2 regions of the Arthrobacter citreus genome follow, and region 1 is predicted to be linked to the other one. Evidence: riboswitches for the same ligand, from Rfam matches in the RefSeq annotation. Region 1 holds a riboswitch; the other holds the start of a gene.

Region 1 (5,952 bases):
CGCGCCAACCAGCCGTTCGTATTCGTTGGCTCCCCGGCCGGCGCCCGGGCCGGCAGCGTCGGCGCTGCCCAGCAGATGCTGCAGATATCCGCGGGTCACCGGTCCCGGCACGGCCTCCCGTCCCGCCAGCCCACCGTCAGTCCCTCCGCCGATCCCACCGCCGATCCCACCGTCCGGCAGCCACGAGGTGTGCAGCTCCATCTCGGTGGCCAGGGCATCGTACGCTGCCTTGGCCCAGAACACCTGCTCGTCGAGGGCGGGCGCCAGTTCGCTGGCACGCGCCAGTGCCCGGGCGTAGCCGCGGAGGTACAGGGCATCCTGGGCGAGGTAGAACTCGAAGGCTTCCCGGTTCAGGTGTCCGCTGCCCAGGGCCCGGACGAAGTCCAGCTCGTTGATGTCCGCCCGCACGGCGGCCGTCTGCTCCCACAGTGCCGCGGTGTGGGGGCCGGCCGCTTGGACCGGAGGAGCTTCCTTCATGGCTTCCGGCGCCGCCGCGGCTGCCCCAAGCGGTGCAAGCCCGCGTTCCCACACCCCGCGAAAATGGTGCACCGGGCCGTGGCCGGCGCCGACGTCGAGCTCGTCGGCGTATTCCAGCGCCTCCTGCAGCCACTCCTTGGTGGCCGTCAGCGCCAGGTCCCAGCGGCCCGTCCGGGCGTAACAGGTGGCCAGGGCCGCGGACATGGAGCATCCCGTTCCGTGGGTGTTGACCGTATCCACCCGCGGCGTCCGCACCTGCAGCACCACAGGGTCCGCAGCGGCGGCGTCCACTAGGGCATCGGGGCACCACTGGCCCGCAAGATGGCCGCCCTTGACCAGCACCTGCACGCCGTAGGCCGCGGACAGGCGTTCACCCTGCGCCAGCGCCGAGCTCCAGTCCCGGGCAACGGGTTCCTGCACCAGCACCGCCAGTTCCGGAAGGTTCGGTGTCACCACGTCCACGCGGTGCAGCAGCTGCCGGAGGGCGGCTTCCGCGCCGTCGTCCAGCAGGCGGTCTCCGCTGGTGGCAATCATGACCGGATCCAGCACCACGGCGGGCACCTGGGCCTCAGCCAGCCAGGCGTCAACGGTGTGCGTGACGCCGGTGCTGCCCAGCATGCCGATCTTCACGGCGTCGATAATGACGTCGTCGCTCACGGCGTCCAGCTGTTCACGCAGGAAACCGACGGGCGGAGTGTGCACCGAGCGCACGCCGCGGGTGTTCTGGGCGACGAGCGCGGTCACCACGGCCATCCCGTAGCCGCCGGTGGCCGCGATCGATTTCAGGTCCGCCTGGATACCGGCACCGCCGGCGGGATCAGTGCCGGCAATACTGAGGATCCGGGGAACCCTGTGGATGCTGCCGAAGTCCGAGCCGGCGTTTGTGCCGGCGCTCATGCGGGAATCCCCGCATTCCAGGCCCGGACCAGGTCAGCTGCCGCCCGCTGCGGATCAGCTGCCGCGCAGATGGCCGAGACCACTGCGGCGCCGGTGGCTCCGGCGGCCCGCAGCGGTCCGACGTCGTGGTGCAGGATGCCGCCGATGGCCACCACCGGAAGCGGGGCCCGGGCAGCGAAGCCGGCAAAGCCCTCCACCCCCAGCGGCTCCGGATGGTCGGGCTTGGTGTGAGTGGGGCGGATAACGCCGGCCCCGAGGTAATCCACGGTTCCCGGCGGCAGCACCGCGAGGGCGTCCAGATGCTCGGTGGTGTTGGCGGTCAGGCCGACAACGGCGTCCGGGCCCACCAGGGTGCGCACCAGTTCGGCGGGAAGATCCTTCTGGCCCACGTGCACGCCATGGACGTCGGCTCGCGCTGCCCGGGCGGCAAGATAAATATCAACCCGGTCATCCACCAGCACGGTGGCCCGGCCGGCCGCGGCCTCGGCGACGGCGAGGACGAGGGCATAAAAGTCCGCGGCGGAGGCGTCTTTTTCCCGCACCTGGATGGTTTCCACGCCGCCGGCCACGGCCGCCCGGACCGTTTCGACAACGCCGCGCGGCCCGCACAGGAGGGTGTCGGTCACCAGGTAGATGCCGCTGCTGCGGATACGCTCCCGGGAGCGGGACACGTCCGCCACTCCGGCCTTCACGCGGTCACCAGCCGCTGCTCCAGGTCCTGCCCGGTCAGGGAGGCAAGGGCATCGAGGAATCCGGCGGCGAAGCTGCCCGGCCCGGAGGATGCCTGCGCGGCAGGTTCAGCGGCCACCGTGTAAACCGCTGTTGCCGCTGCCACGGCGGCCAGCGCGCCGCCGTCGTCGGCCACTGCGAGGAAGGCCGCGGTGACCGCACCCAGCGCACACCCGCCGCCGGTAACCCGTGTCAGGAGCGCATCCCCGTTGCTGATCCGGAGGGTCTGGACCCCGTCCGTGATCAGGTCTGTCGGTCCGGACACGGCCACCACGGAGCCATGCTTCTCCGCGAGCAGGAGCGCTGCGGGCAGAGCTGCTTCCGGGTCATCGGTCGCGTCGACGCCGCGGCCGCCGGTCCCCAGACCGGCGAGGGCGATGATCTCCGACGCGTTCCCGCGGATGGCCGTTGGCCGCAGGGCCAGCAGTTCCGCGGCCAGGGCGGTGCGCACGGGCAGGCTGCCCACGGCCACCGGATCCAGGACCCAGGGGGTTCCGGCGTCATTGGCGGCTTCGGCTGCCTCCAGCATGGCCCGGCGCTGTTCCTCGTGCGGGGTGCCCAAGTTGATCAGCACGCCGGAGGCAGCCCGGGCAAACGGTCCGGCCTCCCCCGGGATGTCGGTCATGGCCGGCGCCGCGCCCAGCGCCAGCAGCACGTTGGCGGTGAAGTTGGTGACCACGGCATTGGTCAGGCACTGCACCAGCGGCGGCTCGGTGCGCACGCGGTCCAGGAGGGTGGAAACAGTTAACGGTGTCAGGCGAATAGTCATCCGCGACATCCCTTCGCTAGTTCGAACTAGATCAGGTTCAACGGGTCTTATCTCAGCCTTGCGGCACCCCGTGTCACTGCAGACGACTCTAGGCCATTTCCGTGCCCGTTCCCACCTGTGCGGGGAGCGTCAGAGCGTGGAGTGCTCTCCCAGACGGTGGTAGGTGCGGTTGTGGTAGACCAGCGGCTCGTCCGGCGCGCCGGGCGTCAGGACCTCCAGGACCTCGGCGGTGACCAGCACCGATGAGCCGACGGCGGTGCGGCCCAGCACGCGGGAGCGGAGGGCACGCGGGACCTCGCGCAGCAGCGGTTCACCGGTGGGAAGCTGTTCCCAGGCCAGGGAGGAGGTGAAGCGGTCCGATCCCGGGCGGGCAAACAGGCCGGCGAGGCCGGCATTCCGGGCCCCCAGGAGGTGGACCACAATCGTTTCGGCGGAGGCGACCACGCCGGCCGAGCCGGAGGCAGAAGCAAGCGAGAACACCAGGATGGCCGGGTCCGCGGAGACCGACGACACAGACGAAGCAGTGAGTCCCACCGGACCGGACCCGCCGGCTGCGGTAATGACGGCCACTCCCGCGGGATGGGCACGGAAGGCGTCCTTGAAAAGGTCTGTGAGCATAGCTCTACGCTAGAACCTCAACAATGGTTGAGGTCAAATCGGTGGTCCTCCGAACGCCGGATACACAGCGGATTGTTCTTCCCTTCCCGGCCGGAACCAGCCGGAACCTCAGTACTCCAGGAGCGGGGCCCCGGTTCCCCGGCCGGCCGACTCGTCACCGGGATTCACAAACCGGCATTCGGCCAGTGAGAGGCAGCCGCAGCCAATGCAGCCGCCGAGCCGGTCCCGCAGGGCCTCCAGGGAATGGATCCGGGCGTCCAGTTCCTCCCGCCAGGCGCGGGACAGCCGCTGCCAGTCGTTATGGTCCGGCACGGCGTCTTTCGGCAGTTCATCGAGGGCGCGGGCGATGGTGGCCAGCGGAACTCCGGCGCGCTGGGCGGCCCGGATGACCGCAACCCTGCGGAGCACCGACCGGTCAAAGCGGCGCTGGTTCCCTGCGGTGCGGCGGCTGACGATCAGCCCCTGCCGCTCATAAAAATGCAGGGCGGACACCGCCACTCCGCTGCGCTCGGCCACCTGGCCCACGGTCAGTTCGGACCGGGCCCACCCGCGTGCGTCAGCTACTCCGTCATTACCCACCGTCTTGCCCATGTTCCCCTCCGTTCCTCCATTATCGGCCCATGGGCATTCCGCGCGCGCCCCCTTGCCAGCGTCAGCCATGATTTCACGGGCCGGGTTCTGGCTACTCCACCGCCGGCGTGCCTACAGTGGCGCACTAAACAGTGTCCGGGCACCTGTCCGGCCCGGAAAGGCACCCTCCGTGAGCGCTGCACCTCCTGAACCTCCGGCCGCCGGAACCCTGGTTTTCCTGCAGGGCGCCGGCGGTCCCGATCCTGTTCCCGCCCAGACCATCCGTGAGCAGCTGTCGTTGGAACCAGGCCTGGCCGATTACACGGTCCTGAATGTTGCCTGGGCCGCCGGAGCCGCTCCCGACATCAGCGTGGCGCCCGCCCTGCCCCCGCGCTACCGGGATTCCACCACCGCTGAGATACCCGGGGCCTACAGCGGCGGGCGGGGGATGGCACTGGTTGGAATGGATTTGCTGCGCGCATCAGCGGCGTGGCCGCCGGGCGCCGGTTCAGCCGCAGGGGCGGATGCAGCGGATGCAGAGAACCTGATGCTGGCCGGCAGCGTTCAGCGGCTGGTGCTGGGGCTGGTCACGGACGCCGCAGTCAACCGGCGCGTGCCGCTGATGGATGCTGCATCGGATTTTTCCCGCAGTATCATCTATTACCTTCGCCGCGGAGCCGAGGCCCGGTCCGTCATAACCAATGCCCTGCGGATGATCCCGCAGGACGCCCCGGTCATCCTGTTCGGCCACAGCCTCGGCGGCGTGGCCGCCGTGGACCTGTTGACCGGGCCGGAGTGGGATGCGGCCGGAGCGCGCGTTGATCTGCTGGTCACCGCCGGCTCCCAGAGCCCCTGGCTCTTCCTGCTGAATGGACTGGAACATGTGGGCCCCGGAATTCCCGGGAACGTTCCGGTGCCCTGGCTGAACTTCTGGGATGAACGTGACCTGCTGTCCTTCTGCGCCGAAGAGGTCTTTTCCGGCAGAGGTGACTTCATCCGCGATGTTCAGATCACCTCGGGTGAACCATTCCCTGCCTCGCATGGTTCCTATTTCACCGATCCGGTACTCTACGCGGCCATGCGCGAGCGGATGGCGGGCACGGATCCAGCCCGGGACGGCTCTGGTCCGGACACCGGGGTTTAGTGTTCACTGGACTACATGAGAGCCATCTGGAAGGGCGCCATCGCCTTTGGACTGGTCAACGTGCCGGTTAAGGTTTACGCCGCCACGGAAGACCACGACGTCAGCCTGCATCAGGTCCACGAAAAGGACGGCGGGCGCATCCGCTACCAGCGGCGCTGCGAAGTGTGCGGCGAGGTGGTGGAGTACAAGGACATCGCCAAGGCGTACGACGACGGTGAACAGACCGTGGTGCTCACTGATGAGGACCTGGCCTCCCTGCCGGTGGAAAAGAGCCGGGAAATCGACGTCGTTGAATTCGTGCCCAGCGAGCAGGTTGACCCGATCCTGTTCAACAAGACCTACTACCTGGAGCCGGACTCAAAATCCACAAAGTCCTACGTGCTGCTGCGCCGGACGCTGGAGGACACTGAGCGCACGGCCATTGTGCAGTTTTCGCTGCGCCAGAAGAGCCGGCTTGGGGCTTTGAGAGTCCGGGGAGACGTCCTGACCCTGCAGACGCTGCTGTGGGAGGACGAAGTGCGCGAAGCGTCGTTCCCGTCGCTGGACGAGCGGGTTCGGATCAGCGCCAAGGAACTGGAAATGTCCTCGGCCCTCGTTGACTCCTTCAGCTCGGACTTCAACCCCGCCGAATTCACTGATGACTACCAGGAGCAGCTGAAGACGCTGATCGAAGCCAAGCTGGAAAAGGGCGAGGCGCTGGACACCGAGGAAACCTTCGGTGCCGAGTCCGAAGACGAGGGCGGCAAGG
Region 2 (5,952 bases), 470 kb from region 1:
GGACTGATCGAGCGCCGCGGAGGCACGGCCAACATGGACCGGCTGGGCGGACTGGCGAAGCTGTCACCGCTGCTGGCCGTGCTGTACTTCATTCCGGCCATCAACCTTGGCGGGATTCCGCCGTTCTCCGGGTTCCTTGGCAAGCTGGGGCTCCTGGAAGCCGGCGTCGACCTGGGCACTCCGCTGGCCTACGTACTGGTGGGTGCCAGCGTGCTGACCAGCCTGCTGACCCTGCTGGTGATGGCCCGGGTCTGGAACCGTGCGTTCTGGCGGACGCCGGAAGACGCGGTGCACCCGGATCCCATCCTGCTGGCCACGGGTGCCGGCGGTTCCTCGCTGCGGAACTCCGGCGACGTCACGGAAAAGCCATCGGGCCGGTTCGCCGGCCGCGACGCCGTCGACCTGCTGCCGCGGACCATGGTGTACCCGACGGTGGGACTCGTGGCCCTGGGTGTTTCGCTGAGCGTCCTGGCCGGACCGCTGTTCTCGCTCAGCGACAACGCGGCCCAGGACCTGCTGGACCGCACGCCGTACATTGAAGCCGTTCTGGGAGAGGGGGCAAACCGATGACCCGCAGAGCCCAAATGCGCAACCGCCCCCGCGTGCCGCTGCTGAAGGAAATCCCGCTGCTGATCTGGCTGGTGTTCCTGTGGGGAGCACTGTGGCAGGACTTCAGTGCCGGAAACCTGATTTTCGGTGCCGTCATTGCCTTCGTCGTGGCGAACATTTTCTACCTGCCGCCGGTGGAGCTCAGCGGCCGGTTTAACCCGATCTATGCGCTGGGCTTCCTGTTCCGGTTCTTCTACAAGCTGGTGCACGCCAGCTTCGAGGTGCTGTGGCTGTCCATTGCCAAGGGCCCGCACATCAAGAACGCCGTGGTGGGCGTGAAGCTGCGCAGCCACTCGGACCTTTTGGTCACGGCCACCGGCCACGCGCTGTCGCTGATCCCCGGTTCGCTGGTGGTGGAGGTGGACCGTTCCACCTCCACGCTGTACCTGCACTGCCTGAACGTTTCCACCCCGGAGAACGCGGACAAGGTCCGCAAGGATGTCCGGGACACCGAATCATGGCTGATCCGCAGCATCGGCACCCGCGAGGACCTTGAGGTCCTGAAGGCCGAAGACGCCCTCGCCCGGGAAGAAGCCGCCGTGCTGGACGGAACCGCCGCAACAGGCAAGGGAGTCCCGTCATGATGACAGTTTTTGTGGTCCTGGTGTCGGTCATGCTGTCGGCCGCTGCCGCCGGTGCGATTTTCCGCATTGCCCGCGGACCGTCCATCCTGGACCGGGTGCTGGCAGCTGACGTTCTGCTCACGATTGTCGGAGCCGCCCTGGCGACGGACATGATCGTGAACAGGAACCTCAACTTCCTGGCGCTCCTGGTATCCATATCGCTGATCGGCTTCATCGGCTCAGTGACCGTTGCCCGCTTTGTTACGGACAGGAGATAACCGGTGAGCTCCGAAATAAAGGATCTGATAATCGGAATCCTCATGGTCGGCGGCGCTTTGATGTCGCTGGCCGCAGCCATCGGGCTGACGCGTTTTCCTGACCTCATGAGCCGGATGCACGCCGCGTCCAAACCCCAGGTGCTCGGCCTGCTGCTGTTCCTGCTGGCCATGGCCGTGCAGTTTGAAAGCTGGGTCCTGCTGCCGGTCCTTGCCGTGTGCTGGCTGTTCATGCTCCTCACCGCTCCGGTGTCCGCGCACATGATCGGCCGCGCCGGCTACCGCACCAAGCACCTGCGTCCCGAGCTGCTCACCATTGACGAGCTGGACGACGTCGTCGGGCGGGCCCAGGAGCTGCTGGCTCAGGCAAATGCCGGAACCACCGTCGATGACAGCGGCGATGATGACCCGCGCGTGGACGACGACCCCGGCGAGCACCCGCCTGCCGGGTCGCTCGACGACGACGCGGTGCCCGTTACGCCTGCCTCGGCACCCGAGGCGCAGCAGCCCGGCGTTGTGCACGGAACGGACGCGGACACAACGACGCAGGGCACCCGGCGCCCGGGACACAGTCCCGAGGGCTGAGCGCCCTGCGGTAAAACCTGCAGAATGCTGTAAAGCAGCGTCCCTAGACGATTTCGGGCGTCTTCTGGTACCGCTGGATGGCGCGCTGGGTTCCGCGGTTCGTCAGCACCCGGATGCCCTGGCTCACGGCACCGGAAACGACGGCGAAAATCACTGCGGTGCGCAGGCTGACATCCAGGACGCCATCCTTGTCACGGGGCGGTTCGTTGCCGGTAACCTTCGTCCAGACAAAGTCCAGGATTTTGGCGGACAGGAGTCCGGCGCCGATGCTGGCACCGGTGGCGAGCAGTTTGAGGATCAGGTTCATGGTTGCTCCTGGGGTTGAAGGCCTTTTTCCTAACCCTACCCGCGTTCCCCCCAAAGATGCCGGTCCATGTGTACAGTGGGAGGCGCAAACATACGACAGGGGAGCGCCGCTTCCCGCGTCCGCCGTCCGGTCCGTCCGGAAGGCAGGGACGTGGAAGGCCACCGGCGCTGAGAGTGCGGACATCCGCAGACCCTCGAACCTGATCCGGTTAGTACCGGCGCTAGGGAGTCGAGATCTCACGGGACCTCATGGCAATCCGCCGTGACCAGTCCCTCCCCTCCTGTACCTCAGGAGGATTTTTTTATGCAGCAGAACCGTTTCCAGCAGCAACTGTCATCCGTGCGGCGCCCGTGGCGGGTGGTGGACATTGTGGTTGCCTCAGTGCTGGGCGTGGCAGTGGGCATCATTTTTTGGGCCTGGTCCCTGGGCTACGCCGGCGTTGAAGCCCTCATCCTGGCTTTCCCGCCGCTGGGCGGGCTCTATACCGGTGGATGGCTGATTGCCGGCGTTCTCGGCGCGCTTATTATCCGCAAACCCGGAGCTGCAATTTACTGTGAAGTCCTCGCAGCTGCCGTTTCCGGCGTGCTGGGCACCCAGTTCGGCCTGTCGGTGCTGCTGTCAGGCTTCATCCAGGGCCTCGGCGCGGAACTGGTGTTCCTTGCGTTCCTCTACCTCCGGTACACGCTGCCGGTGGCGGTGCTGGCCGGCCTTGTATCGGGTGTCTTCCTCGGAGTCAGCGAAAGCATCCTCTACAAGCCGGAATGGGCCTTCCAGTGGCAGGCGCTGTACACGGTGTTCGCCGCCGTCTCCGGAGCTGTCATTGCCGGCTTTGTCTCCTGGCTGATCGCCCGGGCGTTGGCCCGCACCGGCGTGCTGTCACCGTTTGCGTCCGGACGGGCAGCGGACGCTTCATCCCATGCACGCTCGTAGCTCATCCCGGGCCGGCGCCGCAGCGGTCCATGCCCGCGACTACAGTTGGCGGCACTCCGGGCGCAGCACCCCGGCCATCTCCTCCCTGTCCCTGGACATCGAGGCGGGGGAGAAGGTCCTGCTCCTGGGCGCCTCCGGAGCGGGGAAGTCCACGCTGCTGCATGCCCTCGCCGGTGTGCTGGGTGAAGGGTCCGGCCCGGACGCCGCCGGAGAGGAATCCGGCGTCCTGACCATCGACGGTGTTCCTCCCCTCCAGGCCCGGGGCCGGGCGGGACTGGTGCTGCAGGACCCGGACTCCCAGCTGGTCCTGTCCCGGGTGGGCGACGAGGTGGCGTTTGGCGCCGAGAACCTCAGGGTGCCGCCGCGGGATATCTGGGAACGCGTCCGGACTGCCCTGGACGACGTCGGGCTGAGGGTGCCGTTGCATCAGTCCACCGCCGCCCTGTCCGGGGGGCAAAAGCAGAGGCTGGCGCTGGCTTCGGTGCTGGCCATGGAACCGGGGCTGCTGCTGCTCGATGAACCCACGGCCAATCTGGACCCGGCCGGAGTGCTGGAGGTGCGGGACGCCGTCGAACGCGTCTTGGACCGCACCGGCGCCACGCTGATTGTCGTGGAGCACCGTGTTTCAGTCTGGGCCGGCCTGGTGGACCGTGTGGTGGTCCTGGCCTCCGACGGCGGTATCCTCGCCGACGGACCGCCCTCACGGGTCCTCACCGATCCGTCAAACCGGGACCGGCTTTCCGCAGCTGGGGTGTGGCTGCCCGGGGTCCGCCCCGTGCCGGGCGGCCCGGCGGCCGGGGCTCCGGGCGGCGAGCTGCTCGAAGCCCGCGGGCTCGGGGTTGGGCGGGGCAAAGGCACTCCGGCAATCGTGGACGGAGTGGACCTGACGCTGCAGGCCGGAACCGCCCTGGGGATTACCGGTCCCAACGGGGCCGGAAAGTCGACGCTGGCGCTGACCCTGGGCGGGCTGCTGCCGCCCGTTGCCGGCACCCTGCGGGCAACTCCGGCGCTGGCCGGTGCCGCCGGACCGGATCCCCGGCGGTGGAAATCGGCGGACCTGGTGACCCGGATCGGCACCGTGTTCCAGGAACCCGAGCATCAGTTCGTGGCCTCGACGGTGCGCGATGAGCTGGCCTTCGGCCCCAGACGCACCCGCCGGCAGTCCGAGGCGCAGGTCTCGGAACTGGTGGTGTCATTGGCTGAACGGCTGCGGCTGACGCCGCTGCTGCAGGCAAATCCGTTCACTCTGTCCGGCGGTGAGAAGCGCCGCCTGTCAGTGGCGACGATGATCGCCACCGACCCGCAGATCCTGCTCCTGGACGAACCCACGTTCGGGCAGGATGCGAACACCTGGGCTGAACTTGTGGCGCTGCTTCGAACGCTGGTTGCGGACGGCACTGCGGTGGTCTCCGTGACCCACGACGCCGAGTTCCTGTCCGCCCTCGGGGGAAACCTCCTGCGGGTTGAGTTCGGGACCGCTAAGGCGGGGATGCTGCTGTGAAACGCTCCGAAGAACACAGCGCCCGGGCGGCATCCTACCTGTCCGTGGACATGGCGCCCACGGATCTGGCTAATCCCTCCCGGCGTCCGGCCGGAACCCTGCTGGAGCGGGCCAACCCGCTGTCCAAACTGGCCGCCGCCGCAGCCCTCACACTGGCGGTGCTGGTGAGCGTGGACTGGATCAGCGCCGGAATAGTCCTCGTTGCGGAGCTGGTTCTGCTGCCGCTGCTGCGGATCCGGCCAATGACGCTGCTCAAGCGCATCTGGCCGCTGGTTGTTGCCGCCCTGATCGGCGCCTACGGCACGGCCCTGCTGGCCGAAAAAACCGGAACGGTGCTGCTGGACGCGGGGCCGCTGCTGTTCACCTCCGATTCAGTGGCAGCCGGCATCGCCATTGGCCTCCGCGGGCTGGCGATCGCCCTGCCCGGAATCTATCTGCTCGTCTCGACGGACCCGACGGACCTCGCTGACGCCCTGGCCCAGAAACTGCGGTTGCCCCACCGGTTTGTGCTCGGTGCACTGGCCGCCATGCGCCTGGTCGGCCTGCTGGTTTCGGAATGGCAGAGCCTGGGCATGGCCCGGCACGCCCGCGGCATCGGTTCGGATGCGGGGCCGATGGCCCGGGCCCGGTCCTTCCTGGGGCAGTCGGTCGCCCTGCTGGTCCAGGCGGTGCGCCGTGCCACCCGGCTGGCCGCGGCAATGGAAGCGCGCGGATTCGGCAGCGGAGAGCGCACCTGGGCTCGGACGTCAGTGTTCACGGTCCTGGACATCTGGGTCACGCTGTACGGCGTGATGTTTGCGTTCGCCGCGCTGGCGGCTGCCGTGATGGCCGGGACCTTCAACTTCATCCTGACGTAGGCCTCCGCCCCCGGCTCCCGATCACCGCAATGACACGCTGCGGGTCCAAGCCGCCCAGGCAGGGAAGACGCCACAGAGCCCCCTTACAGGCACTTGGGTCGGCCGGTGGGCAGTTTCGCAAAAAACCAGCGGCCGAGCCTAGCCGTCGCTAGGGGGAATCCCAAGATAGTCTGCGGAACGTACGTGTCCTCTCACCTCAAGGTTCCAAACAGGCCGTATAAACCTTTCCGGACTAAGGCGCAGGTACTGAACCTCTGTTACTTCCGCAGGTTTCCACGATTCCCTGAAAATACCATTGGGTTCGTAACCCAAAGATTTTGACACA

Evidence for each region. Region 1 has a riboswitch for thiamine pyrophosphate ahead of thiM (hydroxyethylthiazole kinase). Riboswitches for the same ligand answer to the same signal wherever they lie in the genome.
Region 2: it holds a riboswitch for thiamine pyrophosphate, as region 1 does, so the genes downstream of both, AAE021_RS17815 (ECF transporter S component) here and thiM (hydroxyethylthiazole kinase) in region 1, are expected to answer to the same signal.

Annotation. Positions count from the first base shown of each region.
Region 1 is NZ_CP151657.1:3,356,585-3,362,536, forward strand. It holds gene AAE021_RS15525 (bifunctional hydroxymethylpyrimidine kinase/phosphomethylpyrimidine kinase) at 1-1,374, opposite strand, end outside; gene thiE (thiamine phosphate synthase) at 1,371-2,066, opposite strand; gene thiM (hydroxyethylthiazole kinase) at 2,063-2,872, opposite strand; TPP riboswitch at 2,864-2,953, opposite strand; gene AAE021_RS15540 (flavin reductase family protein) at 3,002-3,490, opposite strand; gene soxR (redox-sensitive transcriptional activator SoxR) at 3,599-4,081, opposite strand; gene AAE021_RS15550 (hypothetical protein) at 4,251-5,204, shown strand; gene AAE021_RS15555 (Ku protein) at 5,220-5,952, shown strand, end outside.
Region 2 is NZ_CP151657.1:3,829,943-3,835,894, forward strand. It holds gene AAE021_RS17790 (Na+/H+ antiporter subunit D) at 1-570, shown strand, start outside; gene AAE021_RS17795 (Na+/H+ antiporter subunit E) at 567-1,193, shown strand; gene AAE021_RS17800 (monovalent cation/H+ antiporter complex subunit F) at 1,193-1,450, shown strand; gene mnhG (monovalent cation/H(+) antiporter subunit G) at 1,454-2,032, shown strand; gene AAE021_RS17810 (DUF4235 domain-containing protein) at 2,076-2,339, opposite strand; TPP riboswitch at 2,427-2,583, shown strand; gene AAE021_RS17815 (ECF transporter S component) at 2,643-3,269, shown strand; gene AAE021_RS17820 (ABC transporter ATP-binding protein) at 3,256-4,770, shown strand; gene AAE021_RS17825 (energy-coupling factor transporter transmembrane component T) at 4,821-5,627, shown strand; gene AAE021_RS17830 (GNAT family protein) at 5,766-5,952, opposite strand, start outside.